3 regions of the Aquamicrobium sp. NLF2-7 genome follow, and region 2 is predicted to be linked to each of the others. Evidence: predicted binding sites of a transcription regulator. Region 2 holds the regulator's gene; each other region holds the start of a gene.

Region 1 (9,779 bases), 120 kb from region 2:
GATTATTTCGCGCGTTCATCGAAGCGCTCGGGCGCGTGGATGAGTTCATTGCAGTCCGGCTACAGGCTGGGCGATGGCTCGACGCCGATCATCTACAACATCATGAATTTCGCCAAACCGCCGAAGGGCGAGCCGGCGCTGCTGTCCATGGATGAGGCCAGAACTCTGTTCCATGAATTCGGCCATGCGTTGCACGGCATGCTGACCGAAGTGACGTGGCCGAGCGTGTCGGGCACCTCCGTCAGCCGCGATTTCGTGGAACTTCCCTCACAGCTTTACGAGCACTGGCTGACAGTGCCTGCCGTGCTGGAAAAGCACGCGCTGCATTACCGCGACGGCAGTGCGATGCCGAAGGCGCTGCTCGACAAGATGCTGGCGGCGCAGACGTTCGGAGCCGGCTTCGCCACGGTCGAGTTTACCGCTTCGGCGCTGGTTGACATGGCCTATCACGCGAGGCCGGACGCGCCGCAGGAGCCGCTGGCCTTCGAGGCCGAGACGCTGGCCGGGCTCGACATGCCCGACACCATCGCCATGCGCCACCGCACGCCGCATTTTTCCCATGTGTTCTCAGGTGACGGTTACTCAGCCGGCTACTATTCCTACATGTGGTCGGAAGTGCTCGATGCGGACGCCTTCTCCGCCTTCGAGGAAAGCGGCGATCCCTTCAATCCGGAACTGGCCAGGCGCTTGCGCGAAAACATCTATTCGGCCGGCGGCTCGAAAGATCCGGAAGCGCTTTACACGGCATTCCGGGGCAAGATGCCGTCGCCCGAGGCGATGATGGCCAAGCGCGGGCTGGTCTAGCCACCAGCCTTCGGGCTCGCATCGATCAGCAGTTCGGCATTGCGGGCGACGGCTTGTGCCGGACCGCCGGCACCGAAGAGCTGGCCGGAAATATAGGCGCCTTCGATCAGCAGCAGCAGGCCGTCGCCGAGTGTGTCGGCATCGGCCGCGCCCATGCCGCGCGCCATTTCGCGCAGGCGCCGGCGCAGTTCGCGCTTGTTGTCCTCGCTCACCCTGCGGGCCGGATGGTCGGCTTGAGGATATTCCACCGCCGCATTGGTCATGCCGCAGCCGCGATAGGCAGGGGTCTGCGTGCGCTGGCCGACGCGGGTGAGGAAGGCAAGGATCTGGGCGCGCGGGTCGCCGGGATGCGCCGCCACAGCGTCGTCGAACCGCTCCCAGAATTCGCGGTCATATTGCCTCAGATAGGAGGCGGCCAGTTCGTCCTTGGAGGAAAAGGCGCGGTAAAGGCTGGGCTTGGCGACGCCCGCCGTCCTGACGATCTCGTCGACGCCGATCGCCCTGATGCCCTGCCGGTAGAACAGGTCGCGCGCGACATCGAGAATCCGCTTTGCCGCCGCCGGCTGGCGATCTTTTCCGGCTTGGCCTTCAATTTTGCTGTTCTGTGCCATCAGCGAAGTTCACTTGACAATGTTACCGATCGGTACGTACAGCTTGCGTGTTGAAACGTACCGGTCAGTTACATGATAGCCAGATCCGCTCCCTTTGGCCAGCGCTACGCTTTTGTGGTCGTTGCCGTCATCTTCCTGTGCCTGCTGATCGCGGCGGGGCTGCGCTCGGCTCCGGCCGTGATGATGCTGCCTCTGGAAGAGAGCCTTGGCTGGGGCCGCGACAGCATTTCCTTCGCGGCCGCCGTCGGCATTTTCCTTTATGGCCTTGCCGGGCCGTTCGCCGCCGCACTGATGGAACGCATCGGTCTCAGGCGTGTGCTGCTGGCCGCGCTGGTGCTGATGTCGGCAGCGACGGCGCTCAGCCTGTGGATGACGCAGCCATGGCACATGGTGCTCACATGGGGCATCCTTTCTGGGATCGGATCCGGCGCGGTCGCCACCGTGCTCGGCGCCACCATCGTCAACCGCTGGTTCAAGACCAATCGCGGCCTGGTCATGGGGCTGATGTCGGCGTCCAGCGCCTCCGGCATGCTGGTGTTCCTGCCACTGCTGGCGGCCCTTGCCCAGTCGGGCGGATGGCGGCCGGTGGCGCTGACGGTTTCCATCGCCACGGCGGCACTTTTGCCGCTGGTGTGGTTTCTGGTGCCGGAACGCCCCGCCTCTGTCGGCCTTGTGCGCTACGGTGCGGATGCCGATGATGCGCCGCCAGTGCCGCCCTCGGCACGCGGCAATTTCTTCGTCCACACGCTGTCGACCCTGAGGCGGGCCGCCGGCACGCGCATCTTCTGGTATCTGTTCGCCACTTTCTTCATCTGCGGTTTCACCACCAACGGGCTGGTCGGCACGCATCTCATCGCGTTTTGCGGCGACATGGGCATCAACGAGATTCAGGCGGCGGGGCTGCTGTCGCTGATGGGCGTGTTCGATCTGATCGGCACCACGCTGTCCGGCTGGCTGACCGACCGCTTCGATCCGCGCAAGCTGCTGTTCATCTATTACGGCATTCGCGGCCTGTCGCTGATGTATCTGCCTTATTCAGGCTTCTCGGCCACGGCCCTCATCGTCTTCGCCATTTTCTACGGCCTCGACTGGATCGCCACGGTGCCGCCAACGCTGCGGCTGGCCAATGAAGGTTTCGGCGATGCGGCGGGTCCGCTGGTGTTTGGCTGGGTGGTGGCCGGCCATCAGGTGGGCGCGGCGGCGGCCGCCTATTTCGGCGGCATCATGCATGAGTTGCAGGGCGACTACGAAATGGCCTTCCTGATCGCCGGGCTGACCGGGCTTGCGGCGGCCTGCATCTCGATGCTGATCGATACCAGCAAGCCGCAAAGCGATCCCGAGCCGCAACCGGCCTGAGTGAAGAGATCAGCCGGGGAAGCAGGCGAGCGGCACGTTCGGCCAAACTGCATCGGCGCAGCCGGCCTCGCGCTGGCGCTCGCGGAAGGCGGAGCTGACCGGGCCGGTCACCATGTGGTCGACGCCGTCGGGCGCATCGGCAAAGAGCTGCTGGGCGGCGGTGACGGACAGGACCCTGTCCTCGCTGTCGCCCTTGACTGAGGTCATGGAATGGGCTGCACCGCCTGCGAGGACGGCGGCCATGCACAGCATGGTGAGGCGGAATCCGGTTCGCGCTGCAGTCGGCATGGCCATGTCCAATCGCCTTTCGGAAAGGGTTCGCTGTACCCTTGGTTAACGAAACTTTATCGCATCCGGACCCTTAACAAATCGTAAGCGGCGATTTTCTTTGGCCGCTGCCCTTTCGCATTTGCGAAAAAACCTGTAAGAGCGCGCCAACCGAAATTGATGGCGTGGGCGGCCGGACCCGCTTTGGCTGCCGCCGTCAGTACCCCAGAGAAGATACCAATGAAACTCCGTAACATCGCGATCATCGCGCATGTTGACCACGGCAAGACGACGCTGGTCGATGCGCTCCTCAAGCAATCCGGCTCCGTCCGCGACAACCAGCGCGTCGCTGAACGCGTCATGGATTCCGGCGATATCGAGAAGGAGCGCGGCATCACCATTCTCGCCAAGGCGACTTCGGTGGAGTGGAAAGACGCCCGCATCAACATCGTCGACACCCCCGGCCACGCCGATTTCGGCGGCGAGGTGGAGCGCATCCTCAACATGGTCGACGGCGTGATCGTGCTGGTCGACTCGGCCGAAGGCCCGATGCCGCAGACCAAATTCGTGGTCGGCAAGGCGCTGAAGGTCGGCCTTCGCCCCATCGTTGCCATCAACAAGATCGACCGTCCCGACGCCCGCGCCGATGAGGTCATCAACGAGGTGTTCGACCTGTTCGCAGCGCTCGACGCCACCGACGAGCAGCTCGACTTCCCGATCCTCTACGGTTCGGGCCGTGACGGCTGGATGGCCGCCAGCCCCGAGGGCCCCAAGGATCAGGGCCTCGCGCCGCTGTTCGACCTGGTTCTCGATCACGTTCCGGCCCCGAAGGTCGGCGATGGCCCCTTCCGCATGATCGGCACCATTCTGGAAGCCAATCCCTTCCTTGGCCGCATCGTCACCGGCCGCATCGAAAGCGGCACGCTGAAGCCGAACCAGCAGGTCAAGGTTCTGCACCATGACGGCACGGTTCTGGAAACCGGCCGCGTGTCCAAGATTCTCGCCTTCCGTGGCATCGAGCGCCAGCCGATCGAAGAGGCGCAGGCAGGTGACATCGTTGCCATCGCCGGCCTTTCCAAGGGCACTGTCGCCGACACGTTCTGCGATCCTTCGCTGAACGAGGCGTTGCCGGCCCAGCCGATCGATCCGCCGACCGTGACCATGAGCTTCATCGTCAACGATTCGCCGCTGGCCGGCACCGAAGGCGACAAGGTGACGAGCCGCGTTATCCGTGACCGTCTGCTCAAGGAAGCCGAGGGCAGCGTGGCGCTCAGCATCGAGGAATCCGCAGACAAGGATTCCTTCTATGTGTCGGGCCGCGGCGAGTTGCAGCTCTCGGTTCTGATCGAGACCATGCGCCGCGAGGGCTTCGAGCTTGCCGTGTCGCGTCCGCGCGTCGTCATGCAGAAGGACGAGAACGGCCAGATTCTGGAGCCGATCGAGGAAGTCGTCATCGACGTCGACGAGGAGCACGCCGGCATCGTCGTGCAGAAGATGAGCGAGCGCAAGGCCGAGATGATCGAGCTGCGCCCGTCCGGCGGTGATCGCCAGCGTCTCGTCTTCCTCGCTCCGACCCGCGGCCTCATCGGCTACCAATCCGAACTGCTGACCGACACGCGCGGCACGGCGGTGATGAACCGCCTGTTCAATTCCTACCAGCCTTACAAGGGCGAGTTGGGCGGACGCACCAACGGCGTTCTGATCTCCAACGAACAGGGCGAGGCTGTCGCCTATGCGCTGTGGAATCTGGAAGATCGCGGCCCGATGGTCATCGATCCCGGCGTCAAGGTCTATCAGGGCATGATCATCGGCATTCACTCCCGCGACAACGATCTGGAAGTGAACGTGCTGAAGGGCAAGAAGCTCACCAACATCCGCGCCGCCGGCAAGGATGAGGCCGTGAAGCTGACCCCGCCGATCCGCATGACGCTGGAGCGCGCACTGTCGTGGATCCAGGAAGACGAGCTGGTGGAAGTGACGCCGAAGTCGATCCGCCTGCGCAAGCTCTATCTCGATCCCAATGAGCGCAAGCGCTTCGAGAAGCAGAAGGTGGCCGGCGCGGCCTGACCGCACCCAGCCTCATCATCAACAGAAAAAACCCGGCGTCATTGGCGCCGGGTTTTTCATATCGATTTAAGAACCAGATGACGTCTGGTCAGGTCGCCTCAAAAGATTATGATCGCCGCATCAGCCTGGAGCTTGCGGAATGGACCTGACCTCTCTGCTCATCTTCGCCGCGGCATTGTTCGTTGCCGCCGGCTCTCCGGGGCCGTCCGTGGCGGCGCTGGTCGCGCGGGTCATTTCCACCGGCTTTCGCGGGGTGTTCCCGTTTCTTCTGGCGCTCTGGATCGGGGAGGCGATCTGGCTGTCGCTGGCCGTTTTCGGGCTGGCCGTGGTCGCCCAGACTTTCCATCTAGCCTTTCTCATCCTGAAATGGGCTGGTGTCGGATATCTGCTTTTTCTCGCGTGGAAGATGTGGACGGCCCCTGTCGAGGCGCACGGCGCGCCCCTGCCGCAGTCAGGTTCCTCCCTGAAAATGTTTTTCGCGGGTCTGGCGGTGTCGCTCGGCAACCCCAAGGTGATGATGTTCTATCTGGCGCTGCTGCCGACCATCATCGATCTGCAATCCGTTACCGTGCTGGGCTGGCTTGAACTGACGCTGACCATGGTCGTGGTTCTGGTCATCATCGATGTCTCATGGGCGCTTGCCGCCGTTCAGGCACGCCGCCTGCTGAAGAGCCGGCGCGCCATGCAGATCGCCAACCGCATCAGTGCTGTGACCATGGCGGGTGCCGCCGCCGCGATTGCCGGGCGCTCCTAATGGTTCAGCGCATGCACACACCGCGACGACTTCCTGCGGGCTGAGGCCTGTCACCCAAAAAGCAGCCACCCCTCCGTGATCATATGGCTGTCATTTCGTCAGAAGGACAAAGCATATCATGGCTATTGAGAAAGCCGGATACGACAGAACCGCAACGAAGAGGAGCGCCGGGGCTGGCTCCGGAACCGGCGGCAGACTTCTGGAATATCTGCTGGCCCGGGCACCCGATGAGGACGTCGCGGCCTATGATGAAGCGGATCTGGAACGCGCAGCAGCACTGGCCGAACGAGCCGTCGCAAGCCACAGCAAGGGCGCGAGCACCATCCTGATCGATGCCGGTGGGGACGTCTCGCGGCAGGGCCGCCCCGTAACTGTCATCACCATCGTCAATGACAACATGCCGTTCCTGTTCGATTCCGTCATTGGCGAGATCAACGAGGCGGTCGGAGAAGCGTTCTTCGTCGCGCATCCGGTGCTGAACGTGCGCCATGACGCTGCGGGCGGGGTTGAAATTCTGGGTGACACATGCGCGTCCAGCGAAGACGCCGGTGCCGACCGGCTGAGTGTCATTCAGGTTCATGTCGCACGCATGAACGCGGATGAAGCTTCCCTGCTGGAGCAGAAGCTCAGCCGTACGCTTGAGCAGGTGCGCGCCGCCGTTCACGACTGGAAGCCGATGCTGGCCAGACTGGATGCGGCGATCAGCGATTTTCGCCATGCACCGGTTCCGCTGGAGCAGGAGGCCGTCAGGGAGGCGATTGCCTTCCTCGAATGGCTGCGCGACGACAATTTCACCTTCCTCGGCATGCGCGAATACAGATACAGCGGCGGCGAGGAAAGCGGCACGCTGGAACTGGCCGACACGGCGGGTCTCGGCATTCTGGGCGATCCCGACGTTCTGGTGCTGCGCCGTGGCACGGAATCGGTGACCACCACGCCGGAAATCCGCGCCTTCCTGCACGGTCCCGAGCCACTGATCGTGACCAAGGCAAACGCCAAGTCGTCGGTGCACCGGCGCATCTATCTCGACTATGTCGGGGTCAAGACCTACACGGCCAATGGCGAGCTTGCGGGTGAACTGCGCATCGTCGGCCTGTTCACATCCACCGCCTACACGCGCTCAGTGATGAACATCCCCTATCTTCGCTCCAAGGCGAAGACGGTGATCGAACAGTCCGGCCTTAACCAGCTCGACCATGCGGGCAAGGCCCTCATCAATGTGCTGGAGAGCTATCCGCGTGACGAGCTGTTCCAGATTCCGGTGCCTTTGCTGGGCAGGCATTGCGAAGCGATACTCGGTCTGGTTGACCGGCCGCGTGTGCGTGCGCTGATCCGGGCGGACCAGTTCGACCGCTTCGTCTCCGTCATCGTCTTCGTTCCCCGCGATCATTACGATTCGGAGGTGCGCGAAAAGATCGGCGTCTATCTGAAAACCGTGTTCGAAGGCCGCGTCTCCGCCTTCTATCCGGCTTTCCCGGAAGGGGGACTGGCGCGCATCCATTTCATCATCGGCCGCTCCGGCGGCAAGACGCCGGAAGTGGATACGGCAACAATCGAGGCCGAAATCCGCGATATCGTGCGCACATGGGAAGATGCGTTGCGCGAGGCGGCCGGCCCCGAAGGCGTGGACCGGCAGGTGACGGAGATCGCCCGGCGTTTTCCGCAGAGCTACCGCAACAGTTTCTCGCCCGACGTCGCGCTCGTCGACGCTGGCCGTATCGCGCAGGTGAGCGGGCGGAACCCGATCGTCATCGACTATTATCGCGACGTCTTCCAGACGCAGGAACAGGCCTCGCTGAAGATCTATCACCATGGCAGCCCGGTGGCCCTGTCGCAGCGCGTGCCGATCCTCGAAAATCTGGGATTCCGCGTCATCAGCGAGCGCACATTCGAGGTTGACGGAGGCAGGGGGACCGAAGGCGCGGACAAGGTGTTCGTCCACGACATGGAACTGGAGAGCGCCTATGGCCGGCCGGTCGACCTGTCCGACGGCGGCGCGCTGTTCGACGAGGCGTTCCTTGCCGTGTGGCGCGGTGAAATGGACAATGACGGCTACAATGCACTGGCCCAGACGGCCGGGCTCGCCGCCAGCGAAATACTGGTGCTGCGTGCCTATGGCCGCTACCTGCAGCAGGCCGGCATCCCACAAAGCCAGGACTTCATCGCGGCGGCGCTGAACCGTTATCCCGAGATCGCGCGCGGGCTCTACATGCTGTTCGTCGCCCGTTTCGATCCGGCCGCGCCGCAAGGCGACGAGGTGGCGGCGCGCCATCTCAAGGCCAAGATCAGGGACGCGCTGGAAGATGTTCCCAACATCGATGACGACACCATCATCCGCCGCTACCTCAACCTGATCGACGCGACGCTGCGCACCAACCATTTCGTCGAGGGCAAGCGCGAGCGCGGCCATTCGCTGGCCTTCAAGCTCGATCCGCGCGCCATAGAGGGGTTGCCCGAGCCGCGGCCATGGCGCGAGATCTTCGTCTATGGCTCGCAGGTCGAGGGCGTGCATCTGCGCTTCGGTCCGGTGGCGCGCGGGGGCCTGCGCCTGTCGGATCGCGCGCAGGACTACCGCACCGAGGTGCTGGGTCTGGTCAAGGCCCAGCAGGTGAAGAACGCTGTCATCGTGCCGGTCGGCGCCAAGGGCGGCTTTTACCCCAAGCGCCTGCCGGTGGGCGGCAGCCGCGACGAGGTGTTCGAGGCCGGCCGGGCTGCCTACATCAACTTCATCTCCAGCATGCTGTCGATCACCGACAACATCGGCACCGATGCGGTGATCCCGCCGCAGGGCGTGGTGCGCCATGACGGCGACGATCCCTATTTCGTCGTCGCCGCCGACAAGGGCACGGCGACCTTCTCCGACACAGCCAACGCTATTTCCGAGGCGCATGATTTCTGGCTGGACGATGCCTTCGCCAGTGGCGGTTCGGCCGGCTATGACCACAAGGGCATGGCGATCACCGCGCGCGGTGCCTGGGAAGCGGTGAAGCGGCACTTCCGCGAAATGAACCGCGACATCCAGACCACGCCGTTCACCTGCGTCGGTGTCGGCGACATGTCGGGCGACGTGTTCGGAAACGGCATGCTGCGCTCTGAACAGACAAGGCTGATCGCGGCCTTCGACCATCGCGACATCTTCATCGATCCCGATCCGGACGCCGCATCGTCCTTTGCCGAGCGCCAGCGCCTGTTCGGCGTGCCGCGTTCGAGCTGGCAGGATTACGACAAGTCGAAGCTTTCCGCCGGCGGCATGATCGTGTCTCGCGCGCAGAAGTCGATCACGCTGACGCCGGAGGCCGCCGCAGCGATCGGCATCGGCAAGACGGTGGCCACGCCGGTCGAGTTGATCCGCGCCATCCTCGCAGCACCTGTGGACCTGTTGTGGTTCGGCGGCATCGGCACCTATCTGAAGGCCGCCGGGGAAACCAATCAGGATGTGGGCGACCGCGCCAACGATGCCATCCGCATCAATGGCGGCGATGTGCGCGCCAAGGTCATAGGCGAGGGCGCGAACCTCGGCATGACCCAGCGCGCCCGCATCGAATATGGCCTCAGCGGCGGCCGCAGCAACTCCGACGCCATCGACAATTCCGGCGGGGTCAACTGCTCGGACGTCGAGGTCAACATCAAGATCGCGCTGGCCGCCGCCATGCGCAAGGGCGCGCTTGAGCGTCCCGCGCGCAACAAATTGCTGGCTGAGATGACGGACGAGGTGGCGGGGCTGGTTCTGGCCAACAACTACCAGCAGACGCTCGCCCTGTCGCTTGCGCGGCGGCGCGGCCTTGCCGACATGGCCCATCAGGCCCGCTTCATGGCGGCGCTGGAAAGCCGCGGCCTGCTCGACCGGGCGGTCGAAAACCTGCCTTCGGCTGCGGTGCTGGCCGAGCGCGAGGCGCGGGGCGAGCCGTTGACGCGGCCTG
Region 2 (9,779 bases):
TGCGAAGCGGTCTGGCGCGCAATGGCCAGAACCCGGGTTATGAGATTCTTGATCCTGTGCTTCATTTCCTGAAGCATCAGATCCTTTTCGACCAGACTGTGCTCGGCCGTCTGGTGCAGCTTTTCAGCCGCATCGTAAGCCCGCTCCTTGTAACGGGCAACGAGCGCGATGGCGCCGGCCAGCAGCAGCCCGAAGAGCCCGAGCATGACGGGAATGGCCCGCGACGAAGGCGGGGAGAATGCCGTGGTCGGCTCGAACTGCAGGGTCCACTGCCGGCCGGCGATCGTAAGCCGCCGGATGTCCACGATCCGGCCCACACCGGTGACGGCTGGCGTGGCGGAAGTGAAAATCTGGTTCTGCGCTTCTATGGCGCCATCGTAGATTTCCAGATGAACAGGCAGCAGCGGCAAACGCCGCAAGGCCGTCTGGAACAGCTCACTCGCCTGAAACGCCGCGTACAGAACACCGGGTGTAGCGGAAGCCTCGCCGGAAGTGCCGGCTTTGAGGCGGGAGAAGACGATAAAACCCGGATAAGGCTCGACGCCGCTGTTCCCACCCAGCATCATCGGGGCGGTGGCATGCTGCGTGTCGTCGCGCATGGTCGCTTCTATCGCCTGCCGGCGGATGGGTTCGCTGAACATGTCGAACCCAAGCAATGTATCGCTGGATGGCTTCAGCGGCTCGAAGAAAACCACCGGCGCACGCCACTTCTGATCCGACTGGGGGTAGATCTGACGTTCCACCCCCTGTTCGTCACGAATCCGGCGTTCAACGAGCGCCTCGCTCCCCGCGTCAACGAGCTGCAGAAAACCGATGCCGCGCAGGCCGGGAAAGCTGCCCTCTATATCAAGCGCCGAAATGAAAGCCCGGAATTCATTTGCCGAAACACGGTTGTTGTGTACCGCGAAGAATGCCTGGGTGGCCTTGAGGAGGGTAAGATGAAGATCAAGGCGGGTTTCGATGCGCGAAATGGCGTCATCCACGGTCGCTTCGAACTTGATGCGCGTCGCTTCCTGCGTCGCAAAATAAGCGAAACCGGCCATCACCATGCTGATCAGCGCGACAGCCAGGAATGTCAGAAGCGGAAAGAGTTTCTTCAACTGGCGACGCTACTCCGAAGCAGGGAATGCATTTCTAGCAAGTCCTCACGCCAAGGCAAGCAGGGCTCGGAGAAGCGCCGGTAACGGCATGGCTGTCACGCAGCGATTTTCAGGGCTCCCGGCCCCGGCACGGCACCGGGCGGGCATTTGCCCAGAATGATCATGCCGAGCACCTCGTCCTGCGTGACGTCCTGTGTACGTGCCGTGCCGACCACCTGCCCGTTCTTCATGACGCATACCCGGTCGGCGAGATCGAACACGTCATGAATGTCGTGGCTGATGAGGAAAATGCCGATGCCGTCGGCCTTGAGCTGGCGCACCAGTTCGCCGACCTGCGCCGTCTCCTGCGGACCGAGCGCCGCCGTCGGCTCGTCCATGATGAGGATGCGCGCGTTGAACAGGATGGCGCGGGCGATCGCGACCGACTGGCGCTGCCCGCCGGAGAGCTTGATCACCGGCTCCTTGAAGCGCTGGAAGCGCGGATTGAGGCGGCCCATGACCTTGCGCGCCTCGGCTTCCATGGCGACGTCGTCCAGCGTGTTCCAGCGCGTCATCAGCTCTCGGCCGAGGAACAGATTGGCGGCCGCATCGACATTGTCGGCCAGCGCCAGCGTCTGGTAGATCGTCTCGATGCCGTATTTCTTGGCGTCGCGCGGATTGCCGATCGACGCCTCTTCGCCATTGACGAAGATCTGCCCGGCGTCGCGCTTGTAGGCGCCCGAAAGGATCTTGATCAGCGTCGATTTGCCGGCCCCGTTGTGGCCGAGCAGCGCCACCACCTCACCCGGATAGAGATCGACCGAAGCGTCGTCGACGGCGCGAATGCCGCCGAAGGCGATGGAGATGTTGCGCATGTCGATGAGCGGGACGGCGCTGCCGTTTCGGGACTCTGCCATAGCCGTTCCTCCTAAACCCGCTTGCGGTAGACGGTGTCGAGCCACACCGCGATGACCAGCACGGCACCGACGACGATGTTCTGCAGGGGCGAGTCGATGCCGAGCAGGACCATGCCCGATTGCAGCGACTGCATGAGCAGCGCGCCGAGCATCGCCCCGATGATGGTGCCGGAGCCGCCCGCCAGCGATGTACCGCCGATGACGGCGGCCGCGATGACCAGAAGCTCGTCCAGCGTCCCCAGCGCATTGGTCGCCGCGTTGAGGCGGGCCGAGGAGATGGCCGCGCTGATTGCCACCAGCACGCCCATGATCATGAACACCTTCATGGTCACCCAGCGCGTGTTGATGCCGGCGAGGTTAGCCGCCTCCGGATTGCCGCCGATGGCGAACACGTAGCGCCCGAAGCGGGTGCGGTTGGTCACGAAGGTCATGATGATGCCGACCGCGACGGCCATCAGCACCGGAATGGCGATACCATGGGCGATGAACAGCCCCCCTTCCGGCACCTCGATGCCCTGCGCCGCTGCATAGCGTCTCACGATGCCCACCGGCCATGGATAGGAATTGGCAACCCATACCGCGCCCAGAATGGCGGCGCAGGCGACGCCCCCCAGCAGCAATTCGGCCCATACCGGCCGCAAGGGGAAGCGGAACCGCTGGCGCTGGCGGCGACCACTCACCATCAGAAAGGCGACACCAAGACATCCGGCCACGGCCACGACCCAGCTCCAGCCGGCGCCGATAGCGCCCAGCGGTCCGCCGCCCATCAGCTGAAATGTTGCATCGAGCGGCGCGACGGTCTGCCCGCTCGTCACCCACCACGCGGCACCACGCCAGATCAGCAGCCCGCCAAGGGTGACGATGAAGGCCGGCACTTCAAGATAGGCAATGATGAACCCCTGCAACGCGCCGATGAGGAGCCCCGCAAGGATGCCGCAGGCAAGGGCGATCACCCAGATCCACGGATCGCCCAGTGAAAAGCCGAACACGCGGATCAGGATCTGTGCCTGCAGAACGCCCATGACCATGCCGACGATGCCCTCCATGGAGCCCACCGACAGGTCGATGTTGCGCAGCACGATGACCAGCACCATGCCGGTTGCCATGATGGCCACGGAAGATGTCTGGACCGAGAGGTTCCACAGGTTGCGCGGCGTCAGGAACAGGCCGCCGGAAAGGAAGTGAAGCAGGAGCCAGATCAGCACCAGCGCCCCCAGCATGCCGAGCATGCGGGTGTCGAGCTCCGTCGCCTTGAGGAACTTCGCCAGCGGCCCGAGATCGGCCTCCCGCGCCCGGTCGCCCGTCGCCGCCGAGGTCGCATCACTCATGGTTTCCTCCCACCGGCCGGTTCTGGCCGTCAAATGCGCCGCACCATCATGCTAGACCAAATCCGGCAAAAGTGCACAGCGGTCTTGCAAACCGGGACAGCAAACGCCCCGGCCTGGCCAATCGCTTCGGAAATTTGAGGGTTTCATGCCGGGCACGGCACGGCAGACAGCCATATCCTGCGGGAAGCGCAGGCACCCCAACGCTTCCCGTAAACTGGACAGCTCAGTCGCAGGCAGCGACACTGCCTGCCGCAACGCCCGTGCAAACCGCATCCTTGGTGATCCAGCCGGCATCGATGACGACGTTGAGATTGTCCCTGGTGATCGCAATCGGCGTCAGGAACACGGACTTGACCGTATTGCCGCCGGGCGTGGTGAAGTCCTGCACATTGGCGATGGCGGTCATTTCCTTGCCGTCGGCCAGTTCGCTGGCGATCTGCGCGGCGTTTTTGCCAAGCTCGCGCGCATCCTTCCACACCGACACGGTCTGGGTGCCCAGCGCGATGCGGTTCAGCGCGGCATGGTCGCCATCCTGACCCGAAACCGGCACCGAGCCGGCAAGGCCCTGCGCCTGAAGTGCGGCGATCGCGCCACCGGCAGTGCCATCATTGGAGGCCACCACCGCATCAACCTTGTTGTCGTTGGCGGTCAGGAACTGCTCCATGTTCTTCTGGGCATTGGCCGGCAGCCAGCCATCGGTATAGGCCTCGCCGACATTCTTGATCGCGCCGGAATCCAGCGCTTCCTTCAGCACCTCGACCTGCCCGGAGAACAGGAAGTCGGCATTGGGATCGGCACCGGAGCCCTTGATGAAGACATAGTTGCCTTCCGGCTTCAGCTTGAACACCTCGCGGGCCTGCATGCGGCCCACTTCCTTGTTGTCGAAGGTGAGATAGAAAACGTCGCTGTTCTCGATCAGGCGGTCATAGCCGACGACCGGAATGCCCTCGTCGAGCGCCTTCTGAACGGCCGGACCGATGGCCGAGGCATCCTGCGCCAGAATGATGAGCGCATTGGCGCCCTGGCTGATCAGGCTTTCGACGTCGGTGAGCTGCTTGGAGGCGGACGATTGCGCGTCAGCCGATATGTACTTGTCGCCCGCCGCCTCGATCGCGGCCTTCATCGCCGCTTCGTCGGTCTTCCAGCGCTCTTCCTGGAAATTCGACCAGGACACGCCGATGACCTTGTCCTTCGCCTGTGCGGCGAGGGGAAGCGTCAGAGACAAGGCGACACCCGCCAGAATGGCAGCCGTAAAATTCCTCATGATTTCCTCCCTGCGCCCATGGGCGCGACGTTATGACCCGTGAACAAGCCATGCCGGTGAACAAGTCGGGCAAGGACTTTTTTCGAGCCTCGAAAAAATGTGGCGCAACGACCTGACCGTGTCAACGGATTTTCTGACCATCCGTGAATTATTTCGAAACCCGAATTAAATAATGACAGCCTTCGCCGCTTCTGACAAAGTTCACGGCCTGCTATGCAGCGTCGGCACGCAGGGAGGAAGAGTACAGGTAATGACTGTTGGCATGCGGCACGACGATCTGCGCCGGCGCAACCGCGCCATGGTGATTGCGGCCGCGCGGCGTGGTGGACAGGTTTCCCGCACCGAAATCACGACTATCACGGGTCTCAGCCATTCCACCATCTCCGCTATTTCCGCGGACCTCATCGCCGAGGGCATTCTGGCCGAGGCCCGACAGGATGATGCCCCTGCCCTCAGACGCGGAAGGCCCCAGATCGGGCTCGAACTCGACCCCGCAGCAGCCAGCGTGGTGACGCTGATGCTGTCCCTCAACACCCTCTCCGCCGTCCGGCTCGATTATTCGGGAGCTGTTCTGGACGAAGAGCAGTTGCGGCTCGACACGCGCGCCCTCTCCCGCGAGGCGCTGATCGGCGAATGTGTGGCAGTGCTTCAACGATGCCTTGCTCACCCCGCCGCAAAGGCTGGCCCGCCATTGCGTATCGTGTTCGCGGTTCAGGGCATCACCGACGCGGAAGCGCGTTCCATGCTGTGGTCTCCGATCACCCCGCACACGGACATCCCCTTCACCGACATTCTGGAAGCGGAATTCTCTGTTCCCGTAACGGTGGAGAACGACTGCAACATGATGGCCGAGGCGCTGCGCTGGCGCGATCCGGCCCGCTATCGCGACGATTTCATCGCCATATTGCTCTCGCACGGCATCGGCATGGGGCTGGTGCTCAAGGGCGAAATGTTCACCGGCACCCATTCCTCAGGCGTCGAATTCGGGCACATGGTCCACCGGCCGGACGGGGCGCTGTGCCGTTGCGGGCGGCGCGGATGCATAGAAGCCTATGCAGGAAGCTACGCCATCTGGCGCAGCGCCGCCGGCCATGACCAGAACGAGGAACCCCGGGGCGATATTGGGGAAACGGAGATGCGGGCGCTGGCGGACGCTGCCCGGGACCATGAAGGACGCGAGCGCGAGGCGTTCCGCATCGCAGGCGAAGCGCTCGGCTTCGGCCTCGGCAGCCTGTTTGCGCTCATCGACCCTGCCCCGGTGGCATTGGTCGGCCTCAACGCGGCAGCCTTCGACCTGATCGAACCGGCCCTGCGCGATGCCATCGCACGCACTGCCGGCGGCCAGCATTCCGGCTCGATCAGCTTCAGCATCGAGCCGGATCAGATCGCCCTGCTGCGCGAAGGCTGTGCCATGCGCGCGCTGACTTACGTCGATGACAGGATTTTTGCCGGCGGGCGGTCCCTGCAGGACGGCCCGGCCGCGCGTCACTCTTCCCTGCCCGTCACTCTTCCCTGATCGCGTAGCCTGAGCCGCGAACGGTGCGGATCACGTCGGGCATGCGGCCGGTGTTGACCGCCTTGCGCAACCGCCCGACATGCACATCCACTGTGCGTTCGTCGATGTAGATCGTCTCGCCCCAGACATTGTCGAGCAACTGTCCGCGCGAGAAGACGCGGCCGGGATGCTGCATCATGAATTCGAGCAGGCGGAACTCGGTCGGCCCCAGCCGGATCTCGCTCTTCTTGCGGTAGACGCGGTGCTGCTCGCGGTCGAGCACGATGTCTCCCACCTTGAGTACAGAGGACAGCACCTCGGGCTTGGCGCGACGCAGAAGCGCCTTCACCCGCGCCACCAGCTCCGGCATGGAGAAGGGCTTGACCAGATAGTCGTCGGCGCCGGTGGAAAGGCCGCGCACCCGGTCGCTTTCCTCGCCGCGCGCCGTCAGCATGATGATGGGCAGCCGTTCGGTCTGCTCGCGCATGCGCAGGCGCCGGCACAATTCGATGCCTGAGATCGCCGGAACCATCCAGTCGAGCACCAGAAGGTCCGGCACGTTTTCCTGCAGCCGCAACTCGGCCTCGTCACCGCGCGTGACGATCTCGACCTGATAGCCTTCGGCTTCGAGGTTGTAGCGCAGAAGCACGCCCAACGGCTCTTCGTCCTCAACCACCATGATGCGGGGTGCGATCATGCTTCGTCTCCTCGATCCTGCTTCAAACCGCAGGTGCCGGTATGCCAGTCTCGTCCTGCTTGGGACGGTGAGCCGGCAACTGCTCGCCGGTCAGCACATAATAGGCATTTTCGGCAATATTGGTCACGTGGTCGCCAATGCGCTCCAGGTTCTTCGCACAGAAAAGCAAATGCGTGCAGGCCGTGATGTTGCGCGCGTCCTCCATCATGTAGGTCAGCAGTTCGCGGAACACAGAGGTGTATTTAACGTCGACCAGCTCGTCCTCGTCGCGCAGCCGCACCAGCCCTTCCGGGTTGCGCGCGCCATATTCGTCAATGACGCCCTGTACCTGCTCAAGAACCAGTTCGGACATGTCTTCGATGGAGCGGGCGAAGGCGCGCGGCACGCTCGACTGACCCACCGCATCGACGCGCTTGGCGATGTTCTTGGCCAGATCGCCGATGCGTTCGAGATCGCCGGCCATGCGGATCGCGCCCACGATGGCACGCAGGTCCTGCGCCATCGGCTGGCGCTTGCCGATCAGCGTGATGGCGCGGTCGTCCAGGCGACGCTGCAACTCGTCCATCACCGCATCCTCGGAGATGACGCGCTGGGCCAGCGCATTGTCCGGCACGATCAGGCTCTGTGTCGCCTCATCGACCATGGACCCGGCCAGGCTGACCATGTCACGCACCAGCCCTTCGATCTCGCCAAGATCGTCGTCGAAGGCGGTCACCGTATGAGCACCCATTATACGTTCCTCGTCTGTTGGAATGGCCGCAGTAACACTCAGCCGAACCGGCCGGTGATGTAGTCCTGCGTGCGCTTGTCGTCGGGGTTGGTGAACATCTTCTCGGTCGGGCCTTCCTCGACGAGATTGCCGAGATGGAACATGGCCGTGCGTTGAGAGACGCGCGCCGCCTGCTGCATGGAGTGGGTGACGATGACGATGGTGTAGTTCTCGCGCAGCTCGTCGATCAGTTCCTCGACGCGTGCGGTGGCGATCGGATCGAGCGCCGAGCAGGGCTCGTCCATCAGGATCACTTCAGGCGACACGGCGATGGCGCGCGCAATGCACAGGCGCTGCTGCTGACCACCGGAAAGACCGGTGCCGGCATCATGCAGACGATCCTTGACCTCGTTGAAGAGGCCGGCGCGCTTCAGGCTCGATTCCACCACCGCATCCATGTCGGCCTTGCTGCGGGCAAGACCGTGAATGCGCGGGCCATAGGCGACATTCTCATAGATCGACTTCGGGAACGGGTTCGGTTTCTGGAACACCATGCCCACGCGCGAACGCAGTTCCACCACGTCGATGTCGCGGTCGTAGATATCCTCGCCGTCGAGCGTGATCTTGCCCACCACCCGCGCATTGTCGATGGTGTCGTTCATGCGGTTCAGGCAGCGCAGGAAGGTGGACTTGCCGCAGCCCGAGGGGCCGATCAGCGCCGTCACCTGATTCTGGCGGACCAGAAGATCCACATCGAACAGGGCCTGCTTGTCGCCATAGAAGACGCCGACCTTCTCGCCCCGCATCTTGATGGGTTCGTTGACGGCGGCCACCTTGGCGTTCACGGCATTTTCCAGAGTTGCTTCGCTCATAATGTTCACGATCTTTGTTCCTTAATTACCAGCGCCGTTCGAAGCGCCGGCGCAGCAGGATCGCGGCCAGGTTCATCGCGGCAAGGAAAAGCAGGAGGATGATGATGGCGCCGGAAGTGCGTTCCACGAAGGCACGTTCGGCTTCGTTCGCCCACATGTAGATCTGCACGGGCAGCGCGGTGGCAGGATCCATCGGCGTGGCGGGATAGTCGGCCACGAAGGCCACCATGCCGATGAGCAGCAGCGGAGCGGTCTCGCCCAGCGCCTGCGCCAGACCGATGATGGTTCCGGTGAGAATACCGGGGGCTGCAAGCGGCAGAACGTGGTGGAACACAGTCTGCATCTTCGAGGCGCCGACACCCAGTGCACCGGAGCGGATCGAGGGCGGCACAGCCTTGAGGGCGGCGCGGGTGGCGATGATGATCGTCGGCAGCGTCATCAGCGTCAGCACGAGACCGCCGACCAGCGAGGCCGATCGCGGCAATCCCATGAAATTCACGAACACCGCAAGGCCGAGCAGACCGAACACGATGGAAGGCACGGCCGCCAGATTGTTGATGTTGACCTCGATTAGGTCGGTCCAGCGGTTCTTCGGTGCGAACTCCTCCAGATAGATGGAGGCCGCCACGCCGATCGGCAGCGCCAGCACCAGAACGATCAGCATCATGTAGACCGAGCCGATCAGCGCCACGCCCATGCCGGCGGTTTCCGGCCGGCTGGAAGCGCCGAAGGTGAACAGGCCGCGGTTGAAACGCTCGACCATGGCGCCGTCGGCGGTCAGGGTCTTCATCCAGGCAACCTGCTTGTCCTTGACCTTGCGGCGGGATTCGGGAACCGACATGTCGATCTGGCCCTTATGGGCGGAATCGACGTCCGCAGCGGCCAGAACCCACACATCCTGCGTGGTGCCGATGATCGACGGATCGGCGATCACCATGTCACGGAGTTGCGTGCGCACGCCCTGCGAGATCATGCCGGACAGGAGGCGCAGGTCAGCCCTGTTCTCCTCGGCTTCGACATCAAGCCCGAGCTTTGCGGCAAGAGCATTGCGCGCCAGCAGCGGATAGTTGGCGGTGGCCAGCACATTGGCATCGCTGTCGCGCTTGCCTTCCGGGTCGATGACGCCGGCATCAAAGGTAACCGGCAGGCTGATCGAGGTCTGCCAGAAAGCGGTGTAACCACCCCTGATGACAGTGAACATCAGGGCGCCGAGGAAGAAGATGCCGATGGCGATTGCCGCGATACCGTAGAAGCGGAACCTGCGCTCGGCGCGGTAGCGGCGCTTGAGGCCGATGTCGCGGCGGGCCGGAGCGGTGGCCGTCACGGTGTTGTCGAACGGGATGTCGGTCATTCGTACTGTTCCCGATATTTGCGCACGATGTAGAGCGCCAGCACATTCATGCCGAGCGTGATGACAA
Region 3 (9,779 bases), 1.2 Mb from region 2:
TACGAGACCGCGGCCAAGAGCGCCGGCCCCAGCATGGGACCCGACGGCATATAGGACAGCTGAAAACCATGGTGCAGAACATTGCAGGCATCATCCTGGCTGGTGGATTGTCGAGCCGCATGGGCGGCGGCGACAAATGCCTGCTGGAATTGTCCGGCAAGCCAATTCTGCGCCATGTGATTGAACGTATCCGGCCGCAGGTCGCCATGCTCGGCCTGAGCGCCAACGGCGATCCGAACCGTTTTTCTCAGATCGGCCTGCCCATATTGCCCGACACCATTGAAGGCTATGTTGGGCCGCTGGCAGGCGTTCTGGCCGGCCTGGAATGGATAGAGAAGCAGGATTCGGTCCGCGCGCTGGTCACTGTCGCTGGCGATACGCCGTTCTTTCCCCGTGATCTGGTTAGCCGCCTCGCCCTTGCTGCCGATACCACAGAAGATACGATCGCCGTTGCGCGCGCCGGTGAGCGTGACCACCCGACATTTGCCCTTTGGCCCAAGACCATGGCCTCGTCGCTGCGATCCTATCTGCTTCAGGGCGGGCGCAGGGTGTTCGGCTTCATTGAGGCGCAGTCCAGCGTTGCGGTGGATTTCCAGTCCGATGGCGGGAGCGATCCCTTCTTCAACATCAATACGCCGGAAAATCTTGCCGAGGCGGAACGGATCGTCGAAGAAGGCAGCGCATGAAACACCGTGTCTTTGGTATTACCGGATGGAAGAATTCCGGGAAAACGACCCTCACGGAACGGCTTGTGGCGGAACTCGTCGGCCGCGGCTGGAAAGTCTCCACCGTTAAGCACGCACATCACGGCTTCGACATCGACAAGGAAGGGACCGACAGCTATCGCCACCGCGCCGCCGGTGCAGGTGAAGTCGCCATCGTATCGGGCCAGCGCTGGGCATTGATGCACGAGCTGGCCGGAGAAGAGGAGCCATCGCTCGATGACATTCTCGAACGGCTGGCAGAATGCGACCTCGTGCTTGTCGAGGGCTACAAGCGCGAATCGCAGCTCAAGATCGAGGCACGCCGACGCGGTGCGCGCGACCACACACCGCTTTCCATAAACGATCCCAACATCGTGGCCATCGCCGCAGATCATCCCCAGCCCGGCGAGACACTGCCGGTATTCGGCATCGACGACATCCCGGCTATCGCGAGCTTCATTGAGAAAGTTACCGGCCTCAAGCCTTGACGCCTGCCTCCCTGCAGCATGTCTCCGAACCGCCCCTCAACGTGTTGCGCTGCAATCTGCATCACTGGTTTTAGCGGTTGCTTTTCCAGCAAAAACAATGGGAATATCTTGCCACCCAGCGGCCGCGAGAGCCACGCGAAGATGCCGGACAGGCATTCACAATAACGATAGGGAACACTATGCGATTTATGGAAACTGTGCCGGTTGCCTCAGCAGACGAAAGCTGTCCCGTAGCAGCCGGAAATACGCTTCAGGCAGTCGTAGACAGGCCCGCCGCTGGTTTCCTCTTGTTGTATCCGGCTTATTGAGCTTCATCAGCAGGCGTGCTCACTTCCCTGAAACGGAAACCGGGCAAGCCTGCTGACACTTCGAGATATGTTTGCCGGCTTCGATCCGGCTGGCATGATAACAGACCATTCAAACAGCAGGCATGGCGGGATAATGCAAAGCGTTTGGACGCTGCTCAGTTGGGGGCCGGAAGGCTGGCTGGACGAGATTGCCTATGGTGTTTTCATCACTGTCAGCCTTGCTCTGGCCACTCTGCCGCTCGGATTGCTGATCGGTTTTCTGATCGCGGTTGCCAAGCAGTCACAGGAGCGCTCGCTCAGGCTGGCAGCCAACATCTACACGACCATCTTCCGCGGCCTGCCCGAATTGCTGACGCTGTTTCTGGTCTTCTACGGTGCCCAGATCGGCATCCAGCAGGTTGTGAAGTTCTTCAGCCCCGGCGCCAGCGTGGAGGTGAACAGCTTCGTATCGGGAATGATCGCGCTTGGCGTGGTGTTTTCTTCCTATGCCAGCGAAGTGTTCCTTTCCGCATTCAGGGCCATCCCTCAGGGCCAGTATGAAGGCGGATATGCAATCGGCCTGTCGAAGTTCCAGACCATGCGGCTTGTCGTTGTGCCGCAGCTTATCCGCATTGCCCTGCCCGGCCTCGCCAATCTCTGGCTCATCCTGCTGAAAGATACGTCGCTGGTTTCGGCCATCGGGCTTACCGACATATTGCGGCAGGCAGGCGTCGCGGCGCGGGTGAGCAAGCAGGCATTTCTCTTCTTCGGTCTCGCGACGCTGATCTATCTCGGCCTCGCCATCATCTCCTCCATCGGCATCGGCCTGATCGAGCGTCGTGTCGGCCGCCAGGAGGTGCAGCGATGATCATGACGAGCAGGAGCACCAAAGAAGTGCTGCGTCCGCCACCGCCTGCACACGGATGGCCGCGCCAGCGCATCATCGGCTATGCGCTCGTATCGCTGTGGATCGTGGTTTTCATCGGCCTGATCGCGTATCTGGTGTCTGCGTGGAAACCAGACATGTTCTGGCGTTATGCGCCCAGCTATGTCTCCGGCGTCTGGGTCACGCTCAAACTGGTCGGGCTGTCCGTCGTGATCGGCGCGGTGCTGTCGGTGCCGATCGCTTATGCGCGCACTTCGCGCAATCCGTTTATTGCAACCCTCGCCTATGCCTATGTCTATTTCTTCCGCGGCACGCCGCTGCTGGCACAGGCCTTCTTGATCTACTACGGGGTCGGCTCCTTCCGCGCGCAGTTCGAGGCGGTCGGCCTGTGGTTCTTCTTTCGCGACGCTTTCAATTGCGCCCTGTTCGCCTTTTCGCTCAACACCGCAGCCTATCAGGCGGAAATCCTGCGCGGCGCCATAGCCAGCGTGCCGAAGGGCCAATGGGAGGGCGCGAACTCTCTTGGTCTTCCGCGGCTGGTAACGCTGCGCAAGATCATCATGCCTCAGGCACTGATCGTTGCGCTGCGTCCCTACGGCAACGAGCTGATCCTGATGATCAAAGGGTCGGCCATCGTCGCCATCATCACCGTGTACGACCTCATGGGCGTGACCCGTCTCGTCTATTCGCGCACTTTCGATTTCCAGTCTTATCTTTGGGCCGCGATCATCTATCTGCTGATCGTTGAAACATTGCGCCACGCGGTGGAATGGATCGAAAAACGCATTACACGACATCTCAAGCGCTGATTCTCCCACGCATCGACGCGGCCCGCGAACGGCATCGCTTCGCATGAAAGGATATTGAACAATGGCAACAGTGGCTTTCCTCGGTCTGGGCGTCATGGGCTATCCAATGGCCGCCCATCTGAAAAACAAGGGAGGCCATGACGTCACGGTCTACAACCGGACCGGGGCCAAAGCGGAGCGCTGGGTGGCCGAGCACGGCGGCAGGTTCGCCGCCACGCCGGCTGAAGCCGCGCGCGACAAGGATTTTGTGTTCTCCTGCGTCGGCAATGACGATGATCTCCGTTCGGTAACGATCGGCCCCGAAGGCGCGTTCCGGAGCATGAAGAAGGGTGCTGTTTTCATCGACAACACCACGGCGTCGGCCGAGGTGGCACGCGAACTCGCCGCTCATGCGGATAAAGCCGGTTTTTCCTTCCTCGACGCTCCCGTGTCCGGTGGTCAGGCCGGCGCTGAGAATGGCGTTCTGACAGTCATGGTCGGCGGCGAGCGAGCCGCTTTCGACCGTGCTCGCCCGGTGATCGAATCCTTCGCCCGAATGGTTGGCCTGATGGGACCGGCGGGCGCCGGCCAGCTCACCAAGATGATCAATCAGATCGCGATTGCGGGACTGGTGCAGGGACTGGCAGAAGGCATTCATTTCGGCAAGAAGGCCGGGCTGGACATCGAAAAGGTCGTCGACGTCATCTCCAAGGGCGCGGCGGGCTCGTGGCAGATGGAAAACCGCCATAAGACCATGAACGAAGGCAAATATGATTTTGGCTTCGCAGTGGACTGGATGCGCAAGGACCTTGGGATCTGCCTCGATGAAGCCGACCGGAATGGCGCAAAGCTGCCGGTGACGGCCCTGATCGACCAGTTCTACAAAGACGTGCAGGACATGGGCGGCAATCGCTGGGATACGTCTTCGCTTCTGGCGCGTCTGGAACGATAAAAGGCTGCCACTCAGGCAGATCGCGCTCTACCGAAGAATGCGATCTGCTCAAGGTGTTCCTGAATACGTTGTTTCCTCAAAACAGGCTCTTGCTTCCCGGCACCATGCTTTATCTGTGCCCACGCGGTTTTCTTGCTTGTTCGTATCATTTAATCCGCTAATCATCGCATCCCATGGCAAGTGCATCGCAAGAACCACGAAAAGCAACACTCGACCGCATCGATATCGCTATTCTCGATACGTTGCAGAAGGACGGGCGCATTCCCAATGCGGCCCTAGCCGAGAAGGTCGGGCTGTCACAGTCCGCCTGTTCGCGTCGCCTCGACAATCTGGAGCGCTCCGGCACGATCCGGGGGTACCATGCGCGGCTGTCGAACGCGGCGCTCGGGCATCACACGACGGTGATCGTCCACATCTCCCTTTCGGGGCAGTTTGAAAAGACGCTGTCGGATTTCGAGGCCGCCATCAAACGCTGCCCGAATGTGCTGTCCTGCCATCTGATGTCGGGCGAGTATGATTACATACTGCGCATCGCTGCCCGCGACCTCGCGGACTACGAACGCATCCACAAGGAGTGGTTGTCGGCGATGCCGCATGTCACGCGCATCAACTCCTCCTTTGCGCTGCGTGAAGTCGTGGATCGCACAGCGCTCGGCATGAAACCGGAAATGGCCTGATCGCCGCCTTACTTGGCGACGATCACGTCCGGTTGCCCTTCAACAGCCAGAACCATACGCAACCCCAGGACTTTTCCGAGCTGGGTGACACGCGCGGCCGGTCTTTCGCCATAAAGGCCGGAGAGATTTTTCGGGATTACCAGAGCGAGAACGCCGTCATCGCGCTTTCGCCATCTCAGTTGCGGTATGACGCCGGGCATTGCCGCCGAAAGCAGGTAAACCACCCGCATCGCACCGGCCAGAATGCGCGCCCGCTCAAGATAGCGCGGCGTTGCCAGTTCATGGAACGCCGGCGCCAGCCCGCTGAAAAGCCCCTCATGCCGGAACAGATTCGTCAGCGCCAGATAGGCGCGCCCCGGATGATCGACGCCAAGAAACGCAGCATGGGCGATGATGTTGAGCGACTGTGTTCCGCGATATTCCGGATGCGCTCTCCAGCCAATGTCGGCCAGCAGACAGGCGGCTTTCCTGTAGCGCGCCTCATTAACCGTTTCCTCGATGCCGAACGTCCGGAAGGATTCGCTCGTCCACTCGACAAGTTCACGAACGTGGGTAAACGAGCGCGAGCGCAGCCGTGCAAGCTCCTCGCAGGCTGAAAGCAGCGGATCTGCCGTCTGTTCCGCAGCCGGCAGAAGGGAATGGAGATAGCCCTCACGCACACCGACCGCCGACACGATAATGCGCGACGGCTTCATCGCGGTGATGATTTCCTTCTGAACGATGGCGCCATACGGCAACAGCGCACGGCGAGCCTTCGACACGCCTTCGATGCCCTTGATGCGTTCGATATTTCCCTTGGCGACCTGCTTGAGAAAGGACATCGCGCTGGCGGGGTCGATCTCATAGTGATGCATCACGCCAAGCGGATATCCCGTCTTCTCCATATGGAGGCGGGCGAGATTTCGCCAGGTGCCGCCCACGGCATAGAAGGTGCGCCCCTGCCCCGCCTTGAGAAGCTTTGCTCTGGCCACCTCGATGCGCGCGATCTTGGTCGCAACTTCCAGAGAATTGCCTGCCATATCCTGCAGGCGAAGGCCGCCCAGCGGCAGCGTAATGCCGTCGCCGATGGTCGTGCCCGCAACGTCGACAAGTTCGAGGCTGCCACCGCCCAGATCGCCTGCAATACCGTTTGCAGGTTCAAAACCCGAGATGACGCCGAGCGCCGAATAGTAAGCTTCCTGCCGGCCGCTGAGCACGTGAACTTCCGTGCCGAGCACATCTTCCGCCCGGCGGATGAAATCCGGGCCGTTTTCAGCCTCGCGCGCGGCCGCCGTGGCAAGCACATGCATGTGAACGGCGCCCGCTTGTTCGGAGAGGCTGCGAAAGCGCCGGAACTCTTCCATCGCTCTGGTCACCGCTTCAGGATCGAGTTTGCCGGTGGAGACGATGCCGCGGCCCAGACCCGCCAGCATCTTCTCGTTGAACAGCATGGTGGGAGACCGCGCCAGTCCTTCATAGACAACGAGGCGTATGGAGTTCGATCCGATATCGATGATCGAAACCGGGCGCCGGTCCTGAAGCCGGCCCTGAGATGCAGCAATCATCAGCTGGTCGTCGGATCAGTTTTCTTGCGGCGCTTGAACTGCGCGATCCGCTTCGGCGCATGCAGTTTCAAGGCATCACCCCGTCCGGAAAGGCTGGGATTGGTCATGAAATATTCCTGCGCATTGAACGGCTCCTCGCCCTCTTCAATCGTCACCCGGCGCGATGTGCCATCCGGCAATACTTCGAAACTTTGCTGGTTGTCCACCAGATTACCCAGCATGATCTGTCCAAGAATCTGCTCATGCACGGTGGGATTGGTGATCGGAACCATCGTTTCGACGCGGCGGTCGAGATTGCGCGGCATCAGATCGGCCGAGCTGATATAGACGATGGCCTCATCCGACGGCAGGCCGTGTCCGTTGCCGAAGCAATAGATGCGGCTGTGTTCAAGGAAGCGGCCAACAATCGATTTTGCCCGGATGTTCTCCGACAGCCCCGGCACCTGCGGCCGCAGGCAGCAGATGCCGCGCACGACAATGTCGATTTCCACGCCGGCACTGCTGGCATCATACAGCGCATCGATCACCTGCGGATCGACCAGCGAGTTCATCTTCATCCAGATTCGCGCCGGGCGCCCGGCCCTGGCATGGGCGATCTCGTTTTCGATATGCCCGAGAATGCGACTGCGCAGAGTGTAGGGCGAAAGCGCGATCGCCATTTCGTCGGTCGGCTCAGCATATCCGGTGATGAAATTGAATATCTGAGCGACGTCGCTCGCCATCTTCGGGTCGCAGGTGAAGAAGGACAGGTCCGTGTAGATACGCGCCGTGATCGGGTGGTAGTTGCCGGTGCCCAGATGCACGTAATTGCGCAGCCTGCCATCCTCGCGCCGCACCACGGAAGACATCTTGGCATGCGTCTTCAGCTCCAGAAAGCCGAACACGACCTGCACGCCGGCCCGCTCCAGATCGCGCGCCCAGCGAATGTTCGCCTCTTCGTCGAACCGTGCCTTGAGCTCGACAAGTGCTGTCACGGATTTTCCGGCCTCGGCCGCATCGATCAGCGCGCGCACGATCGGGCTGTCGTTGGAGGTTCTGTAAAGCGTCTGCTTGATTGCCACGACTTCGGGGTCGACCGCTGCCTGACGCAGGAACTGCACCACCACATCGAAAGATTCATATGGATGGTGAACGACGATATCCTTCTCACGGATGGCAGCGAAGCAATCGCCGCCATGCTCGCGGATGCGCTCAGGGAACCGCGGATTGTAGGGCGTATATTTCAGGTCGTCGCGCGCAATGGAGACAATCTCCGAAATCTGGCTGAGCGCCAGCGGCCCCTCGATGACGCTGATGCGGTTGCCAGCAACCCCAAGCTCTCCCGCCACGAATTCGCGCAGGCTTTCCGGCATGCGGCTGTCGAACTCGATGCGGATGACCGAACCGCGCCGACGGCGCTTCAGCGCGGTCTCAAACAGACGCACCAGATCTTCGGATTCCTCCTCCACCTCGATGTCGCTGTCGCGGATGATCTGGAAGGTGCCCGAACCCTTGACTTCGTAACCCGGGAACAGACGTCCGATGTAGAGACCGACCACATCCTCAAGCGGAACGAACCGAATGCGGGTCTTGCGATCAGGCAGGCGGACATAGCGCTTCAACGCCGGCGGCAGGCGCAGAAGCGCGCTCATTTCCTCGCCCTCCCGCAGATGACGCAACTGCAGCGCCATGGAGAAACCAAGGTTCGGGATGAAGGGAAAAGGGTGCGCGGGATCGATCGAAAGCGGGGTCAGAACCGGAAACACCTGCTCGCGGAAATACTCTTCCAGCCAGACCTTTTCATCCTTGGTAAGCGCAGAAACGTTGACCGTTTCGATCCCTTCTGCGTCGAGACGTGCCATCAGCTCCGCCAGTACCTTCTGCTGGTCGGCCTGCAGGCGCTCAACTTCGCGCAACACCTGTTCGAGCTGCTGCTCCGGGGTGCGTCCGTCCGGGCTTTTCAGGCTGATGAGCTGGCGCACCTGCCCGGCCAGACCCGCGACACGCACCATGAAGAACTCGTCGAGATTGGCGGCGGATATGGAAAGGAAGCGGACACGTTCGAGCAATGGGTGGCGTTCGTTGCGGGCTTCCTCAAGCACACGGCGGTTGAACTGCAACCACGAAAACTCACGATTGACGAAACGATCAGGGTTGCCGCTCTCTGTCGCCGCGACCTCAGATGTCGTGAACTCTGCCTGTTTTGGCCTCAATCCGCTCATATCCCCGCTTTCCTGCCTCTGCCGGCGTGAAACCCGTCACACCGCCAGCCGGCTACATTGTTTCACATTATCCTCTGGCAGGGTTTTACGACAGTTTGATTTCACAAGCCTTGCAAAGAACCCTGTTATGATCCAAACGCTGGATAACAGCTCGAAGGAGACGATGATGGCTGGCGGTATCATTCCCCACTTCCAGAACGATCAGGGTCACGCAGCGATCGAGATCGGCGTCAAGGAATTCATGTGCGTGGGAGCAACCTCTCCGTACGATCATCCGCATGTGTTTCTGGACATGGGGGCGGATGACGAGAAGGTGTGCCCCTACTGCTCGACGCTGTACCGCTACAATGCGGCCCTCGCTGCAGACGTAACCATCCCCGCAGGCTGCGCCTATATCGACCGGGCCGCCTGAGCGGCAAACGGCCGGAACCCATCATGGCATACAGGGGCGAAAGCCCGATCGTGATCGCCGGGGCCGGCATTGCCGGCCTCACCATGGCGATTGCTCTGGCGCGCCGGGGAATCATCACCCGTGTTTTCGAGCAGGCCCCCAAACTGGAAGCCTTTGGCGCGGGGCTTCAGATTTCGCCAAACGCCGCACGCATTCTCACAGATCTCGGCGTTCTGCCGCATCTGCGCCCCCACGCGGTGCAGCCGCAGGCCGTGCGACTGAAAGACGCCAACACGCTGCGCGAGCTTGCCAGCGTTCCGCTTGGGAAATTCGCTGAACAGCGCTGGAACGCACCCTATCTCGTTTCGCACCGCGCCGACCTTCAGCAGGCATTGCTGACGGAGGCGCGTTCACGGCCGGAAATCGAAATCAACACGGGCATGAAACTGGCGGAGGTTTCGCGCGAACGGTCGGGCCATGTTATCGCAAGCTTCGGGGACCCTGAAGGCAACACGACCACCGCAGAGAGCCAACTGCTGATCGGCGCCGATGGCGTCTGGTCCGCTTCCCGCCGGTTTGTCGAACGGTCTGCCCGAAACCGGTTCAGCGGACAGATCGCATGGCGCACGACCATAGAAACCAACAGTTCTGCCGGAGAAGCGTTTCGCAGGCTTGCGGACAGTGACAGTGTCACCACTTTCGTGCATGCCAGCTTTCATCTGGTGGCGTACCCCTTGCGGGCCGGAGCAGAAATCAATCTGGTCGCATTCACGCCCGCGATGGATATCGCGCAGAGTTGGGCAGTGCAGGCGGAAATGTCGATTCTGCTGCATGCCGTTGCGCGAAGTTCGCCCGCTCTGG

What was found. The regulator PhoB, encoded in region 2, activates phosphate uptake and scavenging genes when phosphate is short. The targets are predictions, from matches to a motif close to TGTCATNNANCTGTCAT.
Region 1: a site for PhoB is predicted at 5,937-5,953, ahead of MIC97_RS09095 (NAD-glutamate dehydrogenase). Genes of this name have one in related genera too.
Region 3: a site for PhoB is predicted at 8,615-8,631, ahead of MIC97_RS02375 (RNA degradosome polyphosphate kinase). Genes of this name have one in related genera too.

The regions. Positions count from the first base shown of each region.
Region 1 is NZ_JAKSED010000001.1:1,829,043-1,838,821, reverse strand. It holds gene MIC97_RS09125 (M3 family metallopeptidase) at 1-804, shown strand, start outside; gene MIC97_RS09120 (TetR/AcrR family transcriptional regulator) at 801-1,415, opposite strand; gene MIC97_RS09115 (MFS transporter) at 1,488-2,771, shown strand; gene MIC97_RS09110 (hypothetical protein) at 2,781-3,065, opposite strand; gene typA (translational GTPase TypA) at 3,279-5,105, shown strand; gene MIC97_RS09100 (LysE family translocator) at 5,245-5,859, shown strand; gene MIC97_RS09095 (NAD-glutamate dehydrogenase) at 5,978-9,779, shown strand, end outside.
Region 2 is NZ_JAKSED010000001.1:1,705,358-1,715,136, forward strand. It holds gene MIC97_RS08395 (CHASE domain-containing protein) at 1-1,100, opposite strand, end outside; gene MIC97_RS08400 (ATP-binding cassette domain-containing protein) at 1,196-1,996, opposite strand; gene MIC97_RS08405 (sugar ABC transporter permease) at 2,008-3,324, opposite strand; gene xylF (D-xylose ABC transporter substrate-binding protein) at 3,548-4,588, opposite strand; gene MIC97_RS08415 (ROK family protein) at 4,839-6,104, shown strand; gene phoB (phosphate regulon transcriptional regulator PhoB) at 6,091-6,780, opposite strand; gene phoU (phosphate signaling complex protein PhoU) at 6,803-7,510, opposite strand; gene pstB (phosphate ABC transporter ATP-binding protein PstB) at 7,549-8,370, opposite strand; gene pstA (phosphate ABC transporter permease PstA) at 8,387-9,712, opposite strand; gene pstC (phosphate ABC transporter permease subunit PstC) at 9,709-9,779, opposite strand, start outside.
Region 3 is NZ_JAKSED010000001.1:468,878-478,656, reverse strand. It holds gene MIC97_RS02415 (DMT family transporter) at 1-54, shown strand, start outside; gene mobA (molybdenum cofactor guanylyltransferase MobA) at 69-686, shown strand; gene mobB (molybdopterin-guanine dinucleotide biosynthesis protein B) at 683-1,192, shown strand; gene MIC97_RS02400 (ABC transporter permease) at 1,634-2,347, shown strand; gene MIC97_RS02395 (ABC transporter permease) at 2,344-3,174, shown strand; gene MIC97_RS02390 (NAD(P)-dependent oxidoreductase) at 3,236-4,105, shown strand; gene MIC97_RS02385 (Lrp/AsnC family transcriptional regulator) at 4,279-4,782, shown strand; gene ppx (exopolyphosphatase) at 4,791-6,326, opposite strand; gene MIC97_RS02375 (RNA degradosome polyphosphate kinase) at 6,326-8,527, opposite strand; gene MIC97_RS02370 (zinc-finger domain-containing protein) at 8,694-8,939, shown strand; gene MIC97_RS02365 (FAD-dependent monooxygenase) at 8,963-9,779, shown strand, end outside.